DNA from 2 places in the Neobacillus pocheonensis genome. Region 2 is predicted to be linked to the other one. Evidence: a T-box and tRNA genes for the amino acid it is inferred to sense, from the RefSeq annotation. Region 2 holds a T-box; the other holds one or more tRNA genes.

Region 1 (12,227 bases), on a different contig from region 2:
AGACTGTTGCATCCTTAATGTTGGCAGCAGGTTTCGCAGCATTCTTTACTGGCGTAACAGAGCCAATTGAATTTGCCTTTATGTTTGTTGCTCCAATGCTATATGTAGTACATGCTGTTTTAACAGGTATTTCATTAGCAATTGCTGCTGCATTCCACTGGACAGCAGGGTTTGGTTTTAGTGCAGGTTTAGTTGACTTTGTTTTAAGTTCAAGATTGCCGTTAGCAAACCATCCTTATATGTTGCTAGTTCAAGGTTTAGTGTTTGCCGTTATCTATTATTTCTTATTCAGATTTATCATTACGAAATTTAACTTAATGACTCCGGGACGCGAAGAAGATGATGAGGAATCTTCTGATGTTAACGTTCCAACAGGTGATAGCAAGTTTGCCGTAATGGCAGCACAGATTTATGAAGGATTAGGCGGAGACGCTAATGTTACTTCTGTCGACAATTGTGTAACCCGCTTAAGAATGGAAGTCAAAGACATGAACACCGTCGATCAACAAAAAATAAAAGCGACTGGTGTACCTGGAATTAATATAGTCGGGAAGCAAAGTATTCAAGTTATCGTAGGAACCAATGTCCAATTTGTCGCAGACGAAATTTCAAAACTTCGTCATAATCCAAATGCTATGAAGAAAATTGATACAAACAAAGATCATTTCGTAGTTCCGGTGGAAGTTAATGGACTCGCACCACTTTCTGAAAAGGACTTTGTAATGCCAATCGAAGGGGAAATTATCCCGATAACTGAAGTGCCAGACCAAGTTTTCTCGCAAAAAATGATGGGAGATGGATTTGGTATTGTCCCTTCAAAAGGTACAGTTGTTTCTCCAGTTGACGGTGAAATCATGAACGTTTTCCCTACAAAGCATGCAATCGGAATCAAATCTAAGCAAGGCCATGAAATCCTGATTCATATTGGCTTGGATACGGTCAATTTAAAAGGTGAAGGCTTTAAAGTACTTGTAAAAGAAGGGCAGCAAGTAACTAAAGGGCAGGAAATCCTGAACTTTGATCTAGAATTCATTAAGAAATCAGTACCATCCGCTGTAACGCCAGTTATCTTTACTAATTTAAGCAAATTAAATGTAAAGAAACAAGGACACTCTTCCCAAGGCGAAAGCGGCATTCTATCAATCGAATAGGATGAAAAACGACAGGTGTCAGGCACCTGTCGTTTTTGTTATGCATATTGTTTTGATTCTTCTTTTTGAAAAAAGCTTTTCATGGCATGAAATACGTCTGCTTTTTGTTTTAGGATATAGTAGCGGAAACGCTCATCCTTGATGTTTTTGTAGGCGGACATTAAGGTCGAATGGCGATTGTATTGATTTACTTCTCCGTACCCAAACATATTGGATACTTTCATTAATTCTTCAACTAGCTTTACACATCGGGCATTATCCGATGTAAGATTATCACCGTCTGAAAAGTGGAATGGGTAAATGTTGAACTTACGCGGATTGTATTTGGCGTCAATAATCTCCAGGGCTTTGCGGTATGCGGATGAACAAATCGTTCCACCGCTTTCTCCTTTCGAGAAGAAGTCTTCTTCAGAAACTACTTTTGCTTCAGTATGATGGGCGATAAATTCAATTTCAACTGTTTCATACTTGGTTCGTAAAAACCTGGTCATCCAGAAGAAGAAACTCCGGGCCATATATTTTTCCCATATTCCCATGGATCCACTCGTATCCATCATCGCGATAACTACCGCTTTTGAATCTGGTTTGACCACTTCATTCCAGGTCTTAAATTTCAAATCATCCTGGTAAATCGGATGGAATGCTGGCTTTCCGCTCATGGCATTCCGCTTAAAAGCAGACATCATCGTCCGTTTCTTATCGATGTTCCCCATCAGCCCTGTTTTACGGATATCATTGAATTCAATGTTTTCAACAAGATGTTCCTGCTCTTCTTTTTTCTTAAGATTTGGAAGCTCTAGCTGTTTAAATAAAGCTTCCTCTAGTTCCATTAAAGATACCTCAGCTTCAAAATAATCCTCGCCTGCCTGATCCCCTGCTCCCTGCCCTTTACCGGGAGCTTTTTGCCCGCTGGAACCGTCACGTGCTACTACGTCACCGACTTGACTGTCACCGTCACCTTGGCCCACGTGTTTGTTTTTGTCATAATTATACCGAATTTTATATTCGTCCAATGAACGAATCGGGATTTTTACTACATCTCGACCATTAGACATAATTATGCTCTCTTCTGTAATTAAGTCTGGAAGATTGTTTCGAATTGCCTCCTGGACTTTTTCCTGATGCCGCTGCTGGTCATCGTGGCCTTTACGGTGGAGGGACCAATCTTCTCTTGAAATGACAAATTGATGGTTATTATCTGACAATGTAAACCCCTCCTTATGAAATTATAAATTTTTTCAAAATGCACACATTTTTTATCAAATACATACAATATCCCGAATAAAAAAATCAGATAAAATATGGATTACTTTATCCTATGCAGAAACCTCGAATAATTTACAAATAATTTTGACAATTGGGTATTTGCCTATAAAAATAGGAAAAAAACGGACTGGCAGTCATTCTACCAGTCCAAGATCTTTTATCTGTTTAATAAACTTCCAACATAGCGGAGCAATTCATTGGCTGATGTCGAATTATAGCCATGTTCATCAATTAAGCGTTCCACCACATTATTGATTTTTTTCAACTGCTGCTCATCTGGGGTTTTTGTAGAAGTTGTTATTTTGACAACGTCTTTCAAATCAGCAAACAACTTTTTCTGAATCGCTTCACGGAGTCGATCATGGGAATTATAATCAAAACGCTTGCCTTTTCTTGCAAAAGCAGAGATTCTAATTAAAATTTCCTCCCTGAAGGCTTTCTTTGCATTTTCAGAAATACCAATTTGTTCTTCAATAGAACGCATTAATTTTTCATCTGGATTGATTTCTTCTCCTGTTAACGGATCACGTAGCTTCGCTTTATTGCAATACGCTTCGACGTTATCAAGGTAATTGTCCATAAGTGTTTTAGCTGATTCTTCATAAGAATACACAAAGGCTTTTTGCACTTCATTCTTAGCAATATTGTCATACTCTTTCCGTGCTAGGGAGATATAATTCATATATCGTTCACGGAGTTCTGCCGTGATAGATGGGTGTTGATCGAGACCATCCTTTAATGACCGTAAAACGTCAAGGGCATTTATCGAAGGAACTTCTTTACGAATGATAGTGGAAGAAATCCTGTTAATTACATAACGCGGATCGATACCGCTCATCCCTTCATCCGGATATTCTTTCTTAAGCTCTTCTACATCTGCCCTATTAAAGCCTTCCACACTTTCACCATCATAAAGGCGCATTTTCTTAACCAAATCAATATCACCTTTTTTAGGGTCCTTTAACCTGGTAAGTATCGTAAACATCGCAGCAACTCTTAAGGTATGCGGTGCAATATGAACATCCGAAACATCACTTTCTCGAATCATTTTTTCATAGATTCGCTCTTCTTGGGAGACCTTTAAATTATAAGGTATCGGCATGACAATGATCCTAGAATGCAAGGCTTCATTCTTCTTATTGGAGATAAAGGAACGATATTCAGTCTCGTTCGTGTGCGCTACTATTAACTCATCAGCACTGATGAGTGCAAATCTGCCTGCCTTAAAATTACCTTCCTGAGTTAAGGACAACAAATGCCAGAGGAATTTTTCATCACATTTCAGCATCTCCTGAAATTCCATCATCCCACGGTTTGCTTTATTCAGTTCACCGTCAAAGCGGTAGGCTCGCGGATCTGATTCTGAACCAAATTCAGCAATCGTTGAAAAATCAATACTACCTGTTAAATCCGCAATATCCTGTGATTTCGGGTCAGATGGACTAAAGGTTCCAATTCCTGTCCGTTTGTCTTCTGAGAAAAAGATTCTCTCGACTAGCACGTCTTCAATTCTTCCGCCATATTCCTGTTCAAGCCGCATCATATTTAATGGCGAAAGGTTTCCTTCAATTCGAATTCCATACTCTTCATAGAAATCCGCCCGCAAATGATGTGGAATTAAATGCAGTGGATCCTCATGCATCGGGCAGCCCTTAATGGCAAATACAGACCCTCTTGCTGTATGAGAGTAGCTTTCTAAACCTCTTTTCAGCATTGTTACAAGTGTGGATTTTCCTCCACTCACTGGACCCATTAATAATAAAATACGTTTTCTAACGTCTAGCCTTTTGGCGGCTGGGTGGAAGTATTCTTCAACAAGTCGCTCTAATGCTTCTTCTAAGCCAAATAATTGATTACTAAAGAAATTGTACTTCTTCGTCCCTTTTTCTTCTTCAATTCCTGCATCCTTAATCATATTATAAACTCGAGAATGTGCAGATTGTGCTACCCATGGCTTTTCCTTCAACATCAATAGATAATCAGCGAATGATCCTTCCCAACGCAGTTTTTCCTCTTCTTCTCGATACATCTCGATTTTTTTTAAAATATCCATAAGGCCCTCCCCCTGTAGCTTAATCAGAGACGATTAATATACTCTATGCACGTTGTCTATTGAACATGCGTACCCAAGATGAGATACTGTCTATCTTTTTTGTTTCGATAAAAGGAATATTGCACTTTTCATTTTTAAAAGTTAGGCTATAATAAAGCTATATGAATTAAAAATGATAAAATGTATGACGAAGGGGGCAATACATAACATGAACACTTTCATCGTAATTTTAGTTTTTGTTGTATTTTTAGCAGCAATCTTCACTGCAGGATATAATGACAAACCAGGAACAAAATAAATTAATCCTTCCATACAAAAGGGCTGCTAATTTTTCTAGCAGCCCTTTTTTCATCGTAAGTCCAATTTATTCTTTTGAATAAACTCCTTCATATACATTCTATTTTGTTTTTCAAGCATTTTGCCCATCTGCTCTGTCCAGCGGTCTCTTCTTTTTCCGCCTGTTCTTTGATTATAGTAGTTAGAAATCAGATCATCATATTCTTCAAGCTGACGGTCATAAATTTCTGGATCTTGTTCATATTCGTCCTCATGGTAAATATGTTCAAACGGAAGCCTTGGTTTTCGGTCTGTCTGTTTTGTGGGATATCCAACAGCTAGTCCAAACAAAGGAATTACACGCTCTGGTGTTTTTAATACCTTTTGAACCTCTTCCAGCTGATTGCGAATACCACCTATGTAACAAATTCCTAGTCCCAGAGATTCCGCAGCAATAGCGGCATTTTGTGCTGCTAGCGAAGCATCGATGAGAGAAACCATAAATTTCTCCGTACTTTCAATCGATAGGCTCACATCTTTTTGTTCTTTTTCTCCAATAAGGGTATGGCGAAACAGGTCTGCACAAAAAACAAAAAAATGTCCGTTTTTCTCTACATATTCTTGGTTGCCTGCTAGTTCAGCTAACTTTCTTTTCTTCTCCTTATCCTTTACACCAATGATTGAGTAAGCTTGAATAAAGCTTGAGGTTGATGCTGATTGGGCACACGATACAATTGTCCTGATTTGCTCGTTAGTTAAAGGCTTGTCCTCAAAGTGCCGGAGTGAGCGATGATTAAGAATGGTTTCAATAACGTTGTTCATATCTTTGTTCCTTTCTATAAACGAAAGGAGGTCCCTAATAATAGGCCTCCTTTGTTTACTTTAAATGGGCATAGTCTTGCTGGCGCAGTGCTTCATAAATTAGTATTGCTGCTGTATTGGAGAGGTTTAGTGAGCGAATGTTTTCATTCATTGGAATCCTTAAACTAACCTCTTTATTTTTTTCAATAACGTCCTTTGGAAGACCCGTCGTTTCACGCCCAAAGATAAAATAATAATCTTTCTCTGGATTGCTGTAATCAAAACTACTATGCGGCTTTTGTCCAAATTTTGTTAGGTAGAAAAATTCCCCGCCAGCATTTTTTTCGTAAAACTCCTCTAATGAATCATAATATACAATATTTACATGCTCCCAATAATCCAAGCCCGCTCTTTTTAACATCTTATCATCTGTTGAAAAGCCGAGTGGCCGAATCAAATGTAAATTGGTATCGGTTCCTGCACAAGTTCTGGCAATATTTCCTGTATTAGATGGGATTTGTGGTTGATATAGTACTACATGTATGGACACGAATTTCACCTCAGATAAATAACTCTATAAAAAATTATACCACTATGTTGACTGCTTTCAACATTAGTGCCTCAATCGAGGATATGGTAAAACTTATATTTAATATTCGGTGTATAGGCTGAAGAATCCTCATATGCCCAATATCTCATTCGGCTATTGTACGTGTGTGCATTAACTAACGGCATTCCATTTGCATCCTTAGCCGTGATAATCGTATTGTGGTTGAACCTGCCATCCCCTTCAAAATCATAGCAAATTACATCTCCTAATACCAATTGGTCAGGACTACTAACTTGCTTTGCCCTTAAACCGATTGTTGAGTTAGATAAATACAATCTTAATGAGTTAGCAATGGCCCAACTAAAACTCCAGTTATGATTTTGCATCCACCATCCAGCACCACGGCTCGGGTAGCCTCTCATAGGCGCTCCGCCTACATGGAGACATTGGGAGATAAAATTCGTACAATCATTTTCAAACTTTTTATAGGCAGGATTATAGCTATTCCACCAGCGTTCAGCATATTGAATTGCTTTTAAGCGGTTATATTGAAAACTTAAGCGGTCATGGTTATCAGCAATGAAAGGCTGAGAATCCCCCACATGTAGGGATCCATTTTCTACAGGCTTTATCTCCCCATCCATTATTAATGTTTCCTTATAAAATTTGGCTAATCTTTCTTCAACTTCTTCCTCCATGTAAAGATTGCCTTTTTGTTTAATTAAATATTGATAATGTGCATTGTATCTTATAGATTGGAATTCCTCTTCATTCGTTTTTTCGATAATCCTTCCAGCTGCCTTCACTTTCACGATTTCTGCAGACCTTTTTGCTAATGATTCTAGTTTCCTCTCTGCTTTTGAAAAATAATCCTTAGGACTTCTATGGTTCGCAACAAATTGCTGTGCCCTTTTTTCAAATAGTTCCTGAAGAATTTCACGCATTTTCTTCACCCCTTTCCTTTCATACATATGAAAGAAGATGAAAAAAAAGAGCGAAACCCTTTGGCCGCTCCGATAGATCAATTTTTAAAGCTTAATCCTTTTTCAATCTCAATTTGCACTTCTATGTCGGTTTCCTGCTCTTTTGCCTTTTTCAATGCTGCATTTGCGGTTTCACCGCCAATTTTACCAAGTGCCCAGGCTGTCGTCCCTTTTATTGCAGCGCTTGGTTCATTTTCTAAAATGGTAATTAAATCGGGGACTGCCGTTTCATCCTTAAAATGGGCAAGAGCGATAATGGCATTCCGTTGAATTGGCTTTTTCCCTCTCCACGATCCTGCTACAGAACCAAACTGATTTTTAAATTCACGGTTACTTAATTTTAATATCGGTCTTAATAATGGTTTTGCAATCTCAAGGTCTGGCTCCATTTCTTTATGAAAATGAAAGTTTTTTCCCTTATTATGAGGACAAGCTGTTTGGCAGGAGTCACAGCCATAAATGCGATTTCCAATCTTTTCTCTAAACTCATCTGGAATAATTCCTTTTGTTTGCGTTAAAAATGAAATACAACGTTGTGCATTAATTTGCCCTCCCTGGATCAATGCACCTGTTGGGCAGGCTTCCAAACATTTTGTGCAGGTCCCACATTGATCTTCTATTGGTGTATCTGGCACAAATGGGATGCTGGTAATCATTTCACCTAAATAAACATAGGAGCCAAATTCAGGGGTGATAATGGCGCAGTTTTTCCCGCTCCAGCCAATTCCTGCTCTTTCTGCAACCGCACGATCTGAGAGCTCGCCTGTATCGACCATTGATTTTAAACGAGCTTCCGGTACCTTTGATAAAATAAACTCTTCCAGCTTTTGGAGCCTGTCTTTGAGAATATGATGATAATCCAGGCCCCATGAAGCCCTGCTAAAAATCCCTCTTCTTTCTCCCTTTTTACTTTCAACCCGTTCATTCATTTTGGAAGGATATGCGAGGGCAATCGAAATAATGGATCTAGGTTCTTCCAGAAGATTAGATGGATTAACTCGTTTCTCAATATCAGGCTCTTCAAAACCAGATTGGTATCCAAGTTCTTGTTGTTTTGTTAGTCGATTTTTCAACTCAGTGAATGGGTCAGCGCTAGTAAAACCGATTTTATCAATACCGATTTCTTTACTGTAAGCAATAAGTTCCTCTTTCAATTTGTTAATCTCCACTTTTTTCCCCACCCTTCCCGAATATTGATCTATTTTAGAGGTCGTTTAATTATTGTTAGGACATCACTTTATGATAAACTATTTTCAATGATTTTTGGAGGTGGGAATGTTGGAAATTCAAGTTTCATCAGACCTTTTCATGGAGATTCCTAATTTTAAATTAGGCGTTATCGAATATAAGGGGATTACGGTTGGTGATTCACCACAAATGCTTAAGGGACGACTCCAGATGTTTCAGGAGTCTATATTTTTTGAATTAGAGGATAAAACGGTAACGGATTTTCCCGGCATTAAAGAATGGCGTTCTATTTTTAAAAAGCTTGGCAAGGATCCAAATCGGTACCGTCCTTCTGCGGAGGCTCTTTTCAAGAGGATTCAAAAGCAAAATTATCTTTCATCTGTTCAAAGTGCAATTGATATTAATAATTTTTTCTCGTTACAATATCAAGTTCCTATCGGTATTTACGATCTGGATTGTTTGGAAGGACCTGTGGAGGTTCGGGTAGGTGTGGAGGGCCAGGAGTACATTGGATTAAATGGTCGCTCTAATTCATTGGACCGGCTTATAATAGCATCTGATTTGATTGGACCGTTTGGGAGTCCTTTCGTTGATTCTGTAAGAACACCAGTAACCTTAGATACCAAAAATGCTCTTCAAATTATTTATTTGAGACCATCAACAGATTTGGAAAATGCTAATAGACTGACGGAATCGTTAATGAATATGTTTATTCAAATACACGGCGGAGAAGGTACGTTTCGAGTTTTGGGTTGATAATAAAAAAACGCAATGCATCGTTCTCCATTGAAACGGTACACTGCGTTAGTTAATATGTATGGAGCGGGTGATGAGAATCGAACTCACAACATCAGCTTGGAAGGCTGAGGTTTTACCACTAAACTACACCCGCATTTATATACAAGATTTAAATATCGTGTTGACTTTTATAATATTAAACCCAATTCTTCATAAAGTCAAGTGATATCTGCAGTTTTTGTCGAATAAAATAGAAAAACATAATTTATGGGAAACAACATGCGTTCATAGTGCCCAGGACTTACTAAAAAGTAATCCTCCGGGCACTATCAATGGCTCAGAGTGCCCGGTGCTGTACTCAAACATGTCTCCCAATCCAATTGATAATATCAGCATAAACATCTTCTTTATTCGTTTCATTCAATATCTCATGACGAGCACCTTCATACAACTGATAAGTTACATCTTCAATTCCTGCCTGTTGATATGCCTTAAATGTTTTCAAAACACCTTTGGCATTACTTCCAACAGGATCTTCCCTGCCAGAAATTAAGAAGATTGGTAATTTAGTAGGAATCATCTTAAGGTTTTCTGGTTTATTAATGGATTCAATTCCTGTAAGTAAATCATTAAAGAAACCTGAAGTGAATATTCCACCACACATAGGATCCTCAATATACTTATCAACTTCTCGGTCTTCCCTACTTAACCAATCAAATTCTGTACGGGTGGGTTTGAAACCTTTATTATAACTTCCAAACGTCAAATTATTTAACAGTGAGCTAGGTGTCTGAGGTCCCTTCTTTCTCATTTCCCTTGCAGCAATTAGCTGGCCGATTTTCCCCATGATTCCAGGATTACCACCAGTCCCACTCAATATTACACCAGCTAGATTATCCCCATATAACTGAATATACCGTCTTGATAAAAATGAACCCATACTATGCCCAAATAAAATAATTGGGACATCGGGATATTCTTTTTCTATTCTGGTGGTGAGTAGATGCATATCGCGTACTACTTTTTCAAATCCCTGCTCATCTGCAAAATAGCCGCTGCAATTATTTAATTGAGCAGTTATTCCATGTCCACGATGATCATTGCCATATACAATGAAGTTATGGGAAACTAATTCGTTTGCAAAATTATCATAACGCTCTATATGCTCGGCCATTCCATGAGCAATTTGAATAATTGCATTTGGCCTTGTTTTACTTTCTGAATCCCATTTTCTCGTAAAAATTTCAACACCATCATCTGATTTAAAGGTAAATGATTTCATGGCACCCATCCTTTATACGAGTGTTTATTATAGAAAAAAACTCCCGCATTTGCTCATTATAAAGAACATTGTGTGAGTCTCGTTTTCTCTTAAACATTAATAAACTTAACCTGAATATAAAAGAGGGATAAAAAATTGTCAATTACTTTTGAAATTTAGATACAATCCAAAATAAAAAACGCTTCTCATAAAAATGAGAAACGTTTTTGTGATACCGGTGGTCGGGGTCGAACCGACACTCCAGAGGAACACGATTTTGAGTCGTGCGCGTCTGCCAATTCCGCCACACCGGCGTAATGAAATTGTTTTAATAAAGCTAATGCCGAGGACCGGAATCGAACCGGTACGGTAGTCACCTACCGCAGGATTTTAAGTCCTGTGCGTCTGCCAGTTCCGCCACCCCGGCTAAATATAATAACCTGTTCTAAACTAAACTAAACATAAAAATTATGGAGGCGGCAACCGGATTCGAACCGGTGGTAAAGGTTTTGCAGACCTCTGCCTTACCACTTGGCTATGCCGCCATATAATTATTGGAGCGGAAGACGGGATTCGAACCCGCGACCCCCACCTTGGCAAGGTGGTGTTCTACCACTGAACTACTTCCGCGAAAATGGCTGGGCTAGCTGGATTTGAACCAACGCATGTCGCAGTCAAAGTGCGATGCCTTACCGCTTGGCTATAGCCCAATGTTAAAACAAATTAGAAATATTTTTATTGAAAATATTATGGGGCGACTGATGGGAATCGAACCCACGAATGCCTGAACCACAATCAGGTGCGTTAACCACTTCGCCACAATCGCCACAATATAATTGGCAGGGGTAGTAGGAATTGAACCCACACCAAAGGTTTTGGAGACCTTCGTTCTACCTTTAAACTATACCCCTATAAATGGTGGAGGGGGACGGATTCGAACCGCCGAACCCGGAGGGAGCGGATTTACAGTCCGCCGCGTTTAGCCACTTCGCTACCCCTCCACATATAATATACACAATACAATTTATGGTGCCAGCAATATAGAATCAAATGGTGGCTCAGGACGGAATCGAACCGCCGACACAAGGATTTTCAGTCCTTTGCTCTACCGACTGAGCTACTGAGCCATATTAAATCAATTTCCTACAATTAATATGAGGTAAGGCCTTTGCTCAAAAGAACTCTCGTTCTTTCTCGCAGATTGCCTCTGAAGCTTAATCGATGATGTAAGCAATCTGCTCTACCGACTGAGCTACTGAGCCATATTAATAAATTCTATTGAGCCATTTCCATTTAAAATGGCGGTCTGGACGGGACTCGAACCCGCGACCTCCTGCGTGACAGGCAGGCATTCTAACCAACTGAACTACCAGACCGTATTGCGGGGACAGGATTTGAACCTGCGACCTTCGGGTTATGAGCCCGACGAGCTACCGGACTGCTCCACCCCGCGACGATTAAAATATTTTATGAATTATGGTGGAGGATGACGGGATCGAACCGCCGACCCTCTGCTTGTAAGGCAGATGCTCTCCCAGCTGAGCTAATCCTCCAAATTTATGAAAGTTATTTGGTGACCCCTACGGGATTCGAACCCGTGTTACCGCCGTGAAAGGGCGGTGTCTTAACCGCTTGACCAAGGGGCCATATCAGTAATTTAAATGGCGGAGAGCAAGGGATTTGAACCCTTGAGACAGGGTTACCCGCCTACACGATTTCCAATCGTGCTCCTTCGGCCACTCGGACAGCTCTCCATATAAATGGCTCCGCAGGTAGGACTCGAACCTACGACCGATCGGTTAACAGCCGATAGCTCTACCACTGAGCTACTGCGGAATAATTATAGTGTAACAGCCTGGCAACGTCCTACTCTCACAGGGGCGCATGCCCCAACTACCATCGGCGCTGAGAAGCTTAACTTCCGTGTTCGGTATGGGAACGGGTGTGACCTTCTCGCCAT
Region 2 (12,227 bases):
TATTTTTTCCGATTAGGAAAATATGCTTCAATGAAGGCAATTCGCTGACAGGGACTCTGTCCAATAATTCAGGTGTCGTAACCAAAACTTTTGCCTCACTGTCCTGCAGGCGGTCTTTAACGGCACCTTCCATAAATGCTTCGAATAATGGACCGACGATCGCTCCAAGTTTTATGGCACCCAAAACGGTAAAGTAAAGCTCAGGTGAGCGCGGCATAAAAATAAAGACACGGTCGCCTTTTTCAACATCCCCGTAATTTTTTAGGACATTTCCAGCTTTGTTTGAAAGTTCTTTCATTTCTTTAAAAGTATACTTTTCATTCCTTGACCCATCACGATAATAAAGAGCAACCTTATTTTTTCGGAAGGTTTTGACGTGGCGGTCAATAGCTTCATAGGCTAAATTCACAAGACCTGTTTCACTCCAAGAGAATTGCTTTTCCGTTTCCTTCCAGTCGAAATTTTTGTACATTTCTTCATAATTTTGTAAATTGTGCTCCCCTTGAACAACTGGTAACGCTTCCACTTTCATTTAATCTCCCCCTCGTAGTGTATTTTAAGATAATTATAGTACAAATAGTTACTATTCACAATTTTTTAAATATTATTGGAAGTAATTATATTATAATACTGAAAATTTTGTTAAATCAACCTCTGTTACTAGATTTTATGTATAATAGAATTGAAACACGAATGATTCTTTCAGGTAGGTGACTGTATGGAACATAAAAAGACATATAATGCAAAACAGCTAAAAACACCACATGGGACTCTTATCATTGAAGGTCCTATTTCTTCAGATAAACTTGCAGGGTTAGAATTTCATGAAGATCTGATTGCTTTTCGCCCACCGGAACAGCAGCACAAGGCCCTCATTGGCATCGCAGAACTTCCGGAAGGCAGAATTATTATTGCCAGGCATCGAAATACCATCGTTGGATATGTCACATACCTTTACCCTGATCCGCTGGAAAGATGGTCAGAAGGAAAAATGGATAATTTAATTGAACTCGGTGCAATTGAGGTCATTCCTCAATATCGAGGCTGTCAGGTCGGCAAAAACCTTCTTATCGTTTCGATGATGGATGATGCCATGGAAGACTATTTAACAATAACAACTGAGTATTATTGGCACTGGGATTTAAAAGGAACGAAATTAAATGTATGGGAATATCGAAAAATCATGGAAAAAATGATGAATGCCGGTGGCCTTGAGTGGTATGCAACAGATGACCCTGAAATTTGCTCCCATCCTGCCAATTGCTTAATGGCGAGAATCGGCAAAAGGGTGGATATTGAAACGGTTCAAAGGTTTGACCGACTGCGTTTTATGAACAGATTTATGTATTAAAATTTATTCTGATATTTTCCTGTACCTGAGGGGGGATTTTCTTATGATCGTAGAAGAAATCATGAAAACAGATGTCGCAACTCTATTTCCAACAGATACAATTGCAGATGCCATAAAATTAATGGAATCGAGAAAAATCCGCCATATTCCCATTATCACGGCGGAAAAACATTTAGTGGGACTTGTTACGATTGCAGAAATACGTGAAGCAACACCATCGATTTTTCATACGAATGAACATCCGGAGGATTTGAAAAAGCCGCTAGAGACGATCATGGAAAAAAACGTTATTACAGGGCATCCTCTTGATTTCGTCGAAGAGGTGGCCGGCCTTTTCTATGAACATAAAATAAGCTGTATTCCGATCATAAATGGTCAAAAATTAGTCGGTATTGTTACAGAGACTGATTTGTTACGGACAATGGTTGAATTAACAGGTGCACATCAACCAGGTTCCCAGATTGAAATAAAGGTTCCCAATTTAGCTGGTAAACTTAGTGACATTACTGCTGTCATTAAAAACAGAAAAGCTAATATTTTAAGTGTGTTAGTTTATCCAGATAAATCGGACGATCAATTTAAAATTCTGGTCATCAGAGTCCAAACCATGAACCCTACTGCGCTTATTCAGGATCTCAAAGAGGCTGGTCACCATGTTTTATGGCCTAATTTACCGGGGATTTCACTATGAGAGACCAATGCTCGTTTGTTTTTTCAGAAGAGCTGTTAAAATATAAATTTAGCAGTCACCATCCTTTTAACCAATTTCGCATTAAGCTGACAGTAGATCTATTAAATAAATTGGATGCATTAGATCCTGTACATGTCATTCCGCCAAGAATGGCAACTGATGAAGAATTAGCACTTATCCATGACCTAAACTACATAGAGGCAGTTAAAAAAGCTGGAAAGGGGCTGCTTCCGAAAGAAATTGCAGAAAATTATGGTCTGGGGACTGAAGATACACCTGTTTTTCCTAATATGCATGAAGCAAGCGCTTTATTAGTTGGTGGGACATTAACAGCAGTTGACCAAGTGATGTCAGGGAAGGCCTTTCACGCTTTACATCTAGGTGGGGGATTGCATCATGGCTTCCGCGGAAAAGCATCTGGATTTTGTATTTATAATGATAGTTCTGTAGCCATCAAGTACTTGCAGGAAAAATATAATGCCCGTGTACTTTATGTTGATACAGATGCTCATCATGGCGATGGAGTTCAATGGTCTTTCTATGATGACCCAAAAGTGTGCACCCTTTCCATACATGAGACAGGAAGATATTTATTTCCTGGAACAGGGAATATCAATGAAAGAGGGCAGGGGTTAGGCTACGGGTATTCCTTTAATATACCTGTTGATGCCTTTACAGAGGATGAGTCATGGCTGCATGCCTACTCTCATTCAATTAAAGAAGTTGCCGAGTTTTTTAAACCAGATGTGATTCTGACTCAAAATGGCGCTGACTCCCATTATTATGATCCCTTAACCCATTTATCAGCTACGATGAAAATCTATCGGGAAATTCCCAAGCTTGCCCATGAAATTGCCCATAAATATTGTAATGGGAGATGGATTGCTGTCGGCGGTGGCGGCTATGATATTTGGAGAGTAGTACCAAGAGCTTGGGCCCTTATTTGGTTAGAAATGACTGAAAACTCAAATTGTTATGGTAACTTACCAGAGAATTGGGTAGAACTATGGCAAAAAGAATCACCTGTCCAATTGCCAAGGGAATGGGACGACCCAGAAAATTTATACACACCTATTCCTAGAAAATCTGAAATTACTGAAAAGAACTCTCTGACATTAGAAAAAGCACTCTATCCGATTCGGAACCATTTAAAAAGTGAATCTATATAAATGAAAAAAACACAAGAGTTCAATTCTCTTGTGTTTTTATATTTATTGCGTTGGCGGCGTAATTGCTGCACCAATAGTAACTTGATTGGATGGCGCTGATTCTTTACCAGCAATATCAACTGCCGTTACATAATAGGTCCCGTTGCCTCCAGTATAAGAAAGTTTGGAGCCGTTAATGATATTTGCCACTGTGCTGCCTCCTTGATATACCCGATATCCAACAACATCATAATCTCCAGATGCTGCCCAGGTTAAAGTACTGCCGGAAACAGATAAGCTTACACCATTTGGATTCTTACCGTTATCAACCATTTTAGCGGAAGAAACGAGAACTTTTCCCCAGCGGTCCTTATTTGGAATTAATTGGCTATAATTTTTGAAATTTTTCCCCACCATTCGAGTGATGAAATCAGGGTTTAGTATTAAGCCAAATTGAGCAAACTCTTTTGGGGTAGAATCCATTGCGACATACCTTTTGCCACGAATCGTGACAAATTTGCCTTCAATCAAACTATCGTCGATTTTTGATGGCACGTTATTAACATTAAAGTAATCACTCTCTATTAATCCGGCTTTTGAACAAGCATCAGAAGGGAGCATTCCGGAAACCGCGCAATAGGAGCGTTTCACAATTCCTTCAGGCATTTTGAAGGATTCTTTTGGATCGATTAAATCCGGCTTTTGCTTATAAGCAGAATTGATTAATTCAGCCCAGAGATTATTTGTGCGCTGGCTATAAGACATCCCACCATTTTGAAGTGATTTTGGTGTATCATAACCTGTCCAAATACCAAAAGTAATATTTGGGTTGGTTGCCACAAACCAAGAATCTACATATTCATTTCCTGTACCTGTTTTTCCTGCCCAATCGGCACGGAAATTCAATTTACTATTTATTCCTGCTGCAGTTCCCATTTTAATAACATCTCTCATCATATCGAGAGTTAAATAGGCTGTTTGGGGCTTAAAAACGTCAACAGGTGTAACTTGATGTTGATATATGGCCTTTCCATCTTTATCAACAATTTTCTCAATCATATAGGCATCAATAAACTTTCCGCCGTTGGCAAAAGTACTAAACGCATTCGTGTTTTCTTCAACTGTAACACCAGTAATGGACCCGATGGCCGCTGAAAGGTTCGTATGATCATCTTTACTCAGTGAGGTAAATCCCATCTTTTCGAGATACTTTGCAGGATGCTGATTGACAATTTCTGAGTAAAGTTTAACGGCTGGAACGTTATAGGATTTTGCAAGTGCATATCGTGCAGATACTAAACCGCTATAGCGATAATCATAGTTTTGTGGCCATGGTTTACTTCTGCCAGGAATAAAGTTTAAGGCGACATTCGGCAACGGAGTTCCAGGTGATGCTTTCCCTAACTCAATTGCTGGTCCATAAACCAGCAGCGGTTTCATTGTGGACGCATTAGGACGGAGCGAGTTGGTCGCATGGTTCATTTGCTGTTTTTCAAAGTCTCTTCCGGCAACAAAACTGATAATTTTTCCAGTTTTATTTTCAATCATTTCTGCCCCGACTTCTACTGGCTCCATAACAGTCTTTTTCTCTCCAGTTTCAGGATCTTTCTTCTCTTGTGGTTTATCTGGACCGTAATATTTATATCCATCTTTAACCTTTTGCATCGCATCGTAAATATCTTTGTCAATTGTGGTATGAATTTGGTACCCATTTTGATGCAAATCATGGTTTGCCATTGTTTGATATTTGTAGAAAAGATTATCATCTTTTTGTAACTCTTTTTCTGTATGACCATCTTTTTGGGCTAAAGCCGTAGTTAATACTTCTACAGCACGTTTTTCAATTTCGAACGTTAACTCTGGGTAATTTTCAAGCGGATTTCCGGCTGAAGGTATAAAATCCTTTGTAATATCGTAAGCGGATGCTTCTACGTATTGCTTTTGATTAATATAACCACCATCATACATTCTTTTTAATACGGTTTTCATTCGAGTCAGGCCTGGTTCGAGATTATTTTTAACCGAACCATCTCTTGTAAAAGGTGTGTACCCAAACGGACTTTGCGGTAATCCTGCTATAAAGGCTGCTTCTGGTAGGGTTAATTCACTGGCCTTTTTTCCGAAAATGCCTTTTGCTGCTGCTTGAACACCGGCAATATTTCGGCCGGATGAGTTTCTGCCGAAGGTTGATACATTTAAGTAAGCCTCCAGGATTTCTTTTTTATCGAAAAATTTCTCTAATCGAAGTGCAAGGAGAATTTCATTGGCTTTTCTTTGAAAGGAAACCTCATTGGTTAATAGCTGATTTTTAATTAATTGTTGTGTTAACGTACTCCCGCCAGATTGGACCGAGGAATTGGTTACTTCTTGAAAAAGCGCGCGGAATACAGCTTTTGGAACTACGCCATGATGCTGATAAAAATATTCATCTTCAGTTGCCACGACTGCGTTGATCAAATTATCGGAAACTTGGTCGATTTTGACTTCTTCGCGTTCGAGATCTGACCGCATTTTTCCTAATTTCACGTTATTAGCAAAATATAATTCCGATGTTTCTGTATAATTATAAATATCTTTTTTCATGCTTTCATATGAGCGGACAGGCTCGTCCTTCACAAGTGAGGCAAAATAGCCGGCCCCAACCCCTGTAGCAAAAGATCCACCAAGGATGACGACTGTTAAAACTAACAAAAGCAGGTTCCAAACAACTGAATAGGTAATTCTTACCCCTTTAACCGTCCTTTTATTTGTTATCAAGTTAAACATGGATTTAGTTTTTTCCAGCCATGCTTGGATTTTTTCATTCATTAATAGCATCACCTCATCTAAAATCACATACATTATAGCATATTGAAGGTATAAAAACTGACAACGTTCTACATTTTTCTGAAATTTCCATTTCGAGTTTGACATGGGATGAAAGATATGGTAAAAATGCTATAAGTTAAAATTAAATAAAAAGCTGTGAAGGGAATCAATGGTAGTTCTTCTATCCCTGTATTGTAGAGAGTCAGCGGCTGGTGAAAGCTGTCACAAATAGAAGAATGAATTACATCCTCGAGCTTTCTCTGTGAAAAGACAGTAGCAGTGAACGGTCTAAACCGTTATTTTTTTAGAGTTGGAGGAGTTTTCCTCAAGCTGGGTGGTACCGCGATTATCTCGTCCCTGCATTTTAGCAGGGGCGTTTTTATTTTGACTGGAGGGATAATGAATGGATTTATTACAAGATTTAGCATGGAGAGGGATTATTTATCAACAAACGGATGAAGAAGGCTTAAAGGATGTTTTAAGCAAGGAGAAGATATCTTTATACTGTGGAGTGGATCCTACAGCTGATAGTATGCATATTGGACATTTACTGCCGTTTTTAACACTGAGAAGATTTCAACAGCACGGACATCGTCCAATCGTTTTAGTAGGGGGAGCAACCGGACTTATCGGGGACCCAAGTGGGAAAAGTGAAGAACGAAAACTTCTCACACTGGAAACAGTACAGGAAAATGTGGCAGGAATCAAAAAACAATTAGCCAGTATTTTTGAGTTCGAAGGTGAAAATGGTGCAATCATGGTTAATAACTATGATTGGGCTGGTTCCATGGATGTAGTAACCTTTTTACGTGATATCGGGAAGCACATCGGCGTAAATTACATGCTGGCAAAGGATACAATTGCCTCTCGTCTTGAAACAGGTATTTCATTTACTGAATTTACCTACACGATTTTGCAGGCAATGGATTTTCTTCATTTATACCAGAATCATAACTGTAAATTACAAATCGGCGGCAGCGACCAGTGGGGGAACATTACATCCGGTCTCGAATTAATCCGGAAAATCGAGTCGGAAGGTTCTAAGGCATATGGTTTAACTATTCCACTGGTAACAAAAGCGGATGGAACAAAATTCGGAAAAACAGAAAGCGGTGCAGTTTGGCTTGACCCAGAGAAAACGACGCCTTACGAGTTCTACCAGTTCTGGATTAACGCTGCTGATGCTGATGTCGTGAAATACTTAAAGATTTTCACTTTCCTATCACATGAGGAAATCGAGCAATTAGAAAAAGCAGTTGAAGAAGAACCGCATCTTCGGAAAGCACAAAAGGTTTTAGCAGAAGAAATGACTCGCCTTATCCATGGTGAGGATGCACTAGAGCAGGCAATTAAGATTTCACAAGCACTATTTAGCGGCGATGTGAGAAACCTCTCAGCATCGGAAATTAAGCAGGGCTTTAAGGATGTACCGTCATATGCCGCAGCAAATGAAGAGAATTTAGTCGATCTATTAGTAGCAGCGAAGATTTCACCGTCTAAAAGACAAGCACGTGAAGATATTACCAATGGAGCCGTAACTGTAAATGGTGAAAAAATCACTGATACTGCTTACTTCCTGCAGGAAACAGATCGAATTGAGGGTCAGTTTACTATCATCAGAAGAGGGAAAAAGAAATACACATTAATTAACTACTAGAAAAAATTAGTAAGGCACTTGGTGAATCCAAGGCCTTTTTTTTTCGTCTAATTAAATAAGATGAAATAAATGGGGTGAAAGCAAATGAAATATGTATTGCATGCATTCTTTCTCATTCTCATTGCCCTTGTGACATTTTTCGGACTAGGACCAGTTCTTTTAGCAGATGGAGCGGTCCGCGAACGGGTATTGACTTCAATCGTACTTGTATTAATCTATGCCCTGCTAGGCTTTGGATATTGGATGTCCATTAAATTAATCAATAGAAAATAAAACAAAAAAACCCCGAACCGTAATGGCTTGGGGTTTCATTGTTATTAACGAGAGTAGAACTCAACGATAAGAGCTTCGTTAATTTCAGCTGGAAGTTCAGAACGCTCTGGTAAGCGAGTGAAAGTACCTTCAAGCTTGTCAGCATCGAAAGTTAAGAAATCAGGTACGAAGTTGTTCACTTCAACTGCTTCTTTAACCACGTCAAGGTTACGTGATTTTTCACGAAGGCTGATTGTTTGGCCAGCAGTTACGCGGAATGATGGGATATCAACGCGTGAACCGTTAACTAAAATGTGGCCGTGGTTAACTAATTGGCGAGCCGCACGACGAGTACGAGCTAAGCCTAAACGGTAAACTACGTTATCAAGACGTGATTCTAAAAGAACCATGAAGTTTTCACCGTGTTTACCAGCTAATTTGCCAGCTTTATCAAATAAATTACGGAATTGACGCTCATTGATTCCATACATGTGACGAAGCTTTTGCTTCTCTTGTAATTGCAATCCGTATTCAGAAAGCTTTTTGCGTTGGTTTGGACCATGTTGTCCAGGAGCGTAAGGACGCTTTTCTAATTCTTTACCTGTGCCGCTTAGAGAGATTCCAAGACGACGGGATAATTTCCAGCTTGGGCCGGTATAACGAGCCATGAATGACTCCTCCTCTGTGTTTTTATTTTGGTAAAATAAAAACCGTTATGAAACATCATTAAAGCCATTTTGTTTTCATGCACCTTCGCCCTAGCAGCTAAGGGTTACAAGATGCACCTTCGAAAGAACAATTGCTCTTACGAGGAACAAAATGTGACATATAATTTGTTCACATAGGCTGCAATATTTTACACAAAGAGTATTATATATTTTTTATTCATGGTAAGTCAAGTATGATTTTTAAAACAGATGAAGTAGAAAAAAAATTTCATTGAAAAAATTTATAAATTATCAAAATATTATTCCAAAAACATCAAGAAATTAACTATAATTAGGATATGATGTATATTTTTGGAATTTAATAATGGTTATGACAATTAGGTGGGGATAGTATGGATATTCTCGAAAGAGATCTAATATTGCAAGCAGAAAGATATGAGAAGCTATTTCGTATTTCTGAAAAACTTCATTCCACACTTGATAAAGATACAATTTTGGGAGAAATATTCGTCATCCTCCAAGACATATATCCTGATTATTCCTATTACCTACAGTTGTCTCAGGATACATACAGCCATAATGATCTTCCTATTTTAGAATTAGAATATGACAACGAAAACTTATCGGCAATAAACACCTATATAACTGGAGAAAGTCAGTTTGAACAATCAGGCAAGCATGCCATTCTTTACGAACCGATAAAAGGGATTCAAGGTATTTACGGGGTCTTGCAGGTAATTGTACCAAATGCAGGTGAATTTCCGAAAAGCGAGGCAGAATTCATTAAATTATTGGCTGAAAGTGTGGGAAAAGCTTTAGAAAATGCGATCCTTTATCAGCAGTCAAGGCGGGTTATTTCAAACTTAAGATTAATAAATGAAACCTCGCACCGATTAAACTCTAATCTTCGTTTAGAAGAAACCCTTGCCTACATGTCAGAACAAATAAAGTCTTCCTTTAAAGCACAGGAAGTTGGTTTCTTTTTATTCAGTGATGAACAAGAGGATATCAAAGTACTTCCTGGGTCTACTCCTTCCTTTTTTACAAAACAAGCACGTATCTATATTGAACCTATAAAAGCAAGAATTCTAATGGAAAAAGAATCACTCTTTATAGGAGATTTTAATCTTTCTAAAATTAATAACCTTAAACGCTTTCATTCAATAATGGCGATTCCAATGATACAAAGTGAAAATTTGAATGGTTTCTCTATTGTCATGCATCGAAAACCTTATTTTTTTTCATTTGAATCATTTAAGCTTTTGCAATCGTTAATACACCATGCTTCCTTAGCTCTATCTAATTCCATGCTTCGCGAAGAATTAGAAAAATTGGTAATCACAGACCATCTAACAAAGCTTCATTCCCGAAAATATTTAGATGAACAAATTCAATGGTCAATGGATAAGGACGAAGAAGGTACATTTATCCTCATTGATATTGATAATTTTAAAGAAATAAATGATGCGCATGGCCATCAGGTTGGTGATGAAGTTCTCATCCAAGTAGCAAATATTATTAATAGCAATATTCGCGTGAACGACATCGGTGCCCGTTGGGGTGGAGAAGAACTAGCTGTTTATCTCCCAAGGGTCACACTTGATACTGGGATTGGCATTGCAAATAGATTAGTCGAGAAGGTAGCAAAAAGTACTAATCCACGCATAACCATCTCATGTGGTGTTTCCTACTGGAATAAAGATCGGCATGATTCCTATAATTATTTATTTAAACGGGCAGATGAAGCACTTTATAACGCTAAAGGAACAGGCAAGAATAAGGTTGTTTCGCAAGATGATAACATGAAAGTAAGTTAAGGCACGGTAGTTTTACCGTGCCATGTTTTTAAAGATGCTCTATTAATATAGCTGTATATTCTTCCAGTTTTTGTTGATCTAATTCATCGAATCGGTTTTTTTCTGGTGAATCAATATCTAATACACCGATCAATTGTTCGCCCTTTATTAGTGGAATGACAATCTCTGATTGGGATGCGGCATCACAGGCAATGTGGCCTGGAAATTGATGGACATCCATGACACGCACTGTTTCCTTTTTCAATGCAGAAGTCCCACATACACCCTTGCCAAGCGGAATCCGGACACATGCAGGCAAACCTTGGAATGGCCCTAGAACAAGTTCCCCATTTGTATCCATTAAATAAAATCCGACCCAATTGACACGGTCAAGGAATTGGTTTAGCAGGGCAGTGGCATTGCTAAGGTTTGCGATTTGATTTTTTTCATCATGTAAGAGTGCCTGCAGTTGTTTTTTTACGAGTTCATAATTTTCTTCGCGGTTCCCCGTAAACATTTCGACGTTAAACATTGAATTTCACCTATTTCTTTTAAAATTTATAGTCTATTTTATCAAAATTAGATGAAAATAGGCAGACTTTGTCGATATTTTCATAAAGGAATCTACTGTGACACAAAGAATCATTATAATAAGGGGAAAATCGGTGTTTTAATTGGGGGGGGAAAGCTGATGAAGAAAAATTCAAAAGAAGCAATCGTTAAAGCCGCCGTATTGTTGTTTAATTCAAAAGGGTACAATGGAACGTCAATCCGAGATATTGCTGCCATGGCAAAAGTAAATTCGGCAACCATTGCTTACCATTTTGAAAATAAAGCAGGTTTGTTAGAATATTGCTTTACCCATTTTTTTGAACAATATATCGGCAAAATGGAAGAAGCCTACCTCTCAATTGAAAGAGGCGCAGAAGCTTGCTTAAAGCGAATTGTCGCCGATCTACTGCATTTTCAATGCGCAAACATTCAGTTAGCGTGTTTTGTCTATCGGGAAATGTCGATGGATTCTCAGGTAGTTAGGGAAATCATGTCAACATATTCATTAAAAGAGAAATATTACCTTCAAAAAATATTTGAAAGAGGATTTGAATGGGGAGAATTCCGCCCGCATTCAATCCCCTATTTAATTATCCAACTTAAGGGTTTAATCATGATGCCCTTTATGAATACACATTATATGAGAGAAGTGTTATATGTATTTCCAAATGAGCAATTTTTTGAACAAAAATATTTAAAAGATATCAACCAGTGGATAGATAAAACTTTATGCTCGGATGTGCCAATTAAAAAGGGAGCAGTTCTAAAATAGCGTCAAGCGCTATTTTTTTTTCATTTTACAAAAAAATTGAAAATAATAGTCAAAAATTGTCGTTTACATGTTATCATAAAAGCATTGAATAGAACTTAAATTAATCTTTTTACATAGATGTAAAAAATGCTTTGAATAGAATTATTGTGATTGAGCTAGGAGGCTTTTATGTGAAGTATTTCATTGGACTTTTCTTCCTATTACTTGCTCTTTTTGTAGTAGGATATTTTATAAAGAAAAAGTATTTTAAAGAGATGGATCGTTTGGAAGCGTGGAAAATTGATTTAATGAATCGTCCCATCCTGGATGAAATGTCAAAGGTAAAGCAACTTAATATGACCGGACAAACCGAGGAGCTTTTTGAGCATTGGAGGAACCAATGGGATGACGTCGTAACCGTGAAGCTTCCAGACTTAGAAGAGATGCTTTTTGACGCGGAAGAGTACATCGACAAGTACCGATTTAAGAAGTCAAAAGAAGTACAGCAAAACATTGAGGATAAACTCCAGGAAACAGAAGACCAAATAAAAAA

What was found. A T-box is a leader RNA that pairs with one kind of tRNA and senses whether it is charged. The one in region 2 lies ahead of tyrS (tyrosine--tRNA ligase), so its partner is inferred to be a tRNA-Tyr.
Region 1: it has a tRNA-Tyr gene. The T-box ahead of tyrS (tyrosine--tRNA ligase) is inferred to sense a tRNA for this amino acid. The anticodon was not compared.

Annotation. Positions count from the first base shown of each region.
Region 1 is NZ_JBCNAD010000012.1:170-12,396, reverse strand. It holds partial or broken gene nagE (N-acetylglucosamine-specific PTS transporter subunit IIBC) at 1-620, shown strand, start outside; gene ABES02_RS06740 (PTS sugar transporter subunit IIA) at 636-1,151, shown strand; gene yhbH (sporulation protein YhbH) at 1,190-2,356, opposite strand; gene ABES02_RS06730 (PrkA family serine protein kinase) at 2,575-4,470, opposite strand; gene nfsA (oxygen-insensitive NADPH nitroreductase) at 4,819-5,568, opposite strand; gene trmL (tRNA (uridine(34)/cytosine(34)/5-carboxymethylaminomethyluridine(34)-2'-O)-methyltransferase TrmL) at 5,624-6,097, opposite strand; gene ABES02_RS06715 (amidase domain-containing protein) at 6,169-7,041, opposite strand; gene queG (tRNA epoxyqueuosine(34) reductase QueG) at 7,119-8,249, opposite strand; gene ABES02_RS06705 (B3/B4 domain-containing protein) at 8,359-9,024, shown strand; tRNA gene ABES02_RS06700 (tRNA-Gly) at 9,087-9,160, opposite strand; gene ABES02_RS06695 (lysophospholipase) at 9,365-10,288, opposite strand; tRNA gene ABES02_RS06690 (tRNA-Leu) at 10,501-10,581, opposite strand; tRNA gene ABES02_RS06685 (tRNA-Leu) at 10,609-10,694, opposite strand; tRNA gene ABES02_RS06680 (tRNA-Cys) at 10,739-10,812, opposite strand; tRNA gene ABES02_RS06675 (tRNA-Gly) at 10,823-10,897, opposite strand; tRNA gene ABES02_RS06670 (tRNA-Gln) at 10,903-10,977, opposite strand; tRNA gene ABES02_RS06665 (tRNA-His) at 11,018-11,093, opposite strand; tRNA gene ABES02_RS06660 (tRNA-Trp) at 11,105-11,178, opposite strand; tRNA gene ABES02_RS06655 (tRNA-Tyr) at 11,184-11,268, opposite strand; tRNA gene ABES02_RS06650 (tRNA-Phe) at 11,319-11,394, opposite strand; tRNA gene ABES02_RS06645 (tRNA-Asp) at 11,567-11,643, opposite strand; tRNA gene ABES02_RS06640 (tRNA-Met) at 11,647-11,720, opposite strand; tRNA gene ABES02_RS06635 (tRNA-Val) at 11,745-11,820, opposite strand; tRNA gene ABES02_RS06630 (tRNA-Glu) at 11,839-11,913, opposite strand; tRNA gene ABES02_RS06625 (tRNA-Ser) at 11,930-12,021, opposite strand; tRNA gene ABES02_RS06620 (tRNA-Asn) at 12,029-12,103, opposite strand; rRNA gene rrf (5S ribosomal RNA) at 12,121-12,227, opposite strand, start outside.
Region 2 is NZ_JBCNAD010000006.1:6,946-19,172, reverse strand. It holds gene acsA (acetate--CoA ligase) at 1-532, opposite strand, end outside; gene ABES02_RS02300 (GNAT family N-acetyltransferase) at 719-1,351, shown strand; gene ABES02_RS02295 (acetoin utilization AcuB family protein) at 1,395-2,042, shown strand; gene ABES02_RS02290 (acetoin utilization protein AcuC) at 2,039-3,211, shown strand; gene ABES02_RS02285 (transglycosylase domain-containing protein) at 3,254-5,998, opposite strand; T-box leader at 6,146-6,360, shown strand; gene tyrS (tyrosine--tRNA ligase) at 6,402-7,655, shown strand; gene ABES02_RS02275 (DUF6954 family protein) at 7,740-7,928, shown strand; gene rpsD (30S ribosomal protein S4) at 7,973-8,575, opposite strand; gene ABES02_RS02265 (sensor domain-containing diguanylate cyclase) at 8,968-10,392, shown strand; gene ABES02_RS02260 (GAF domain-containing protein) at 10,421-10,903, opposite strand; gene refZ (forespore capture DNA-binding protein RefZ) at 11,063-11,695, shown strand; gene ezrA (septation ring formation regulator EzrA) at 11,866-12,227, shown strand, end outside.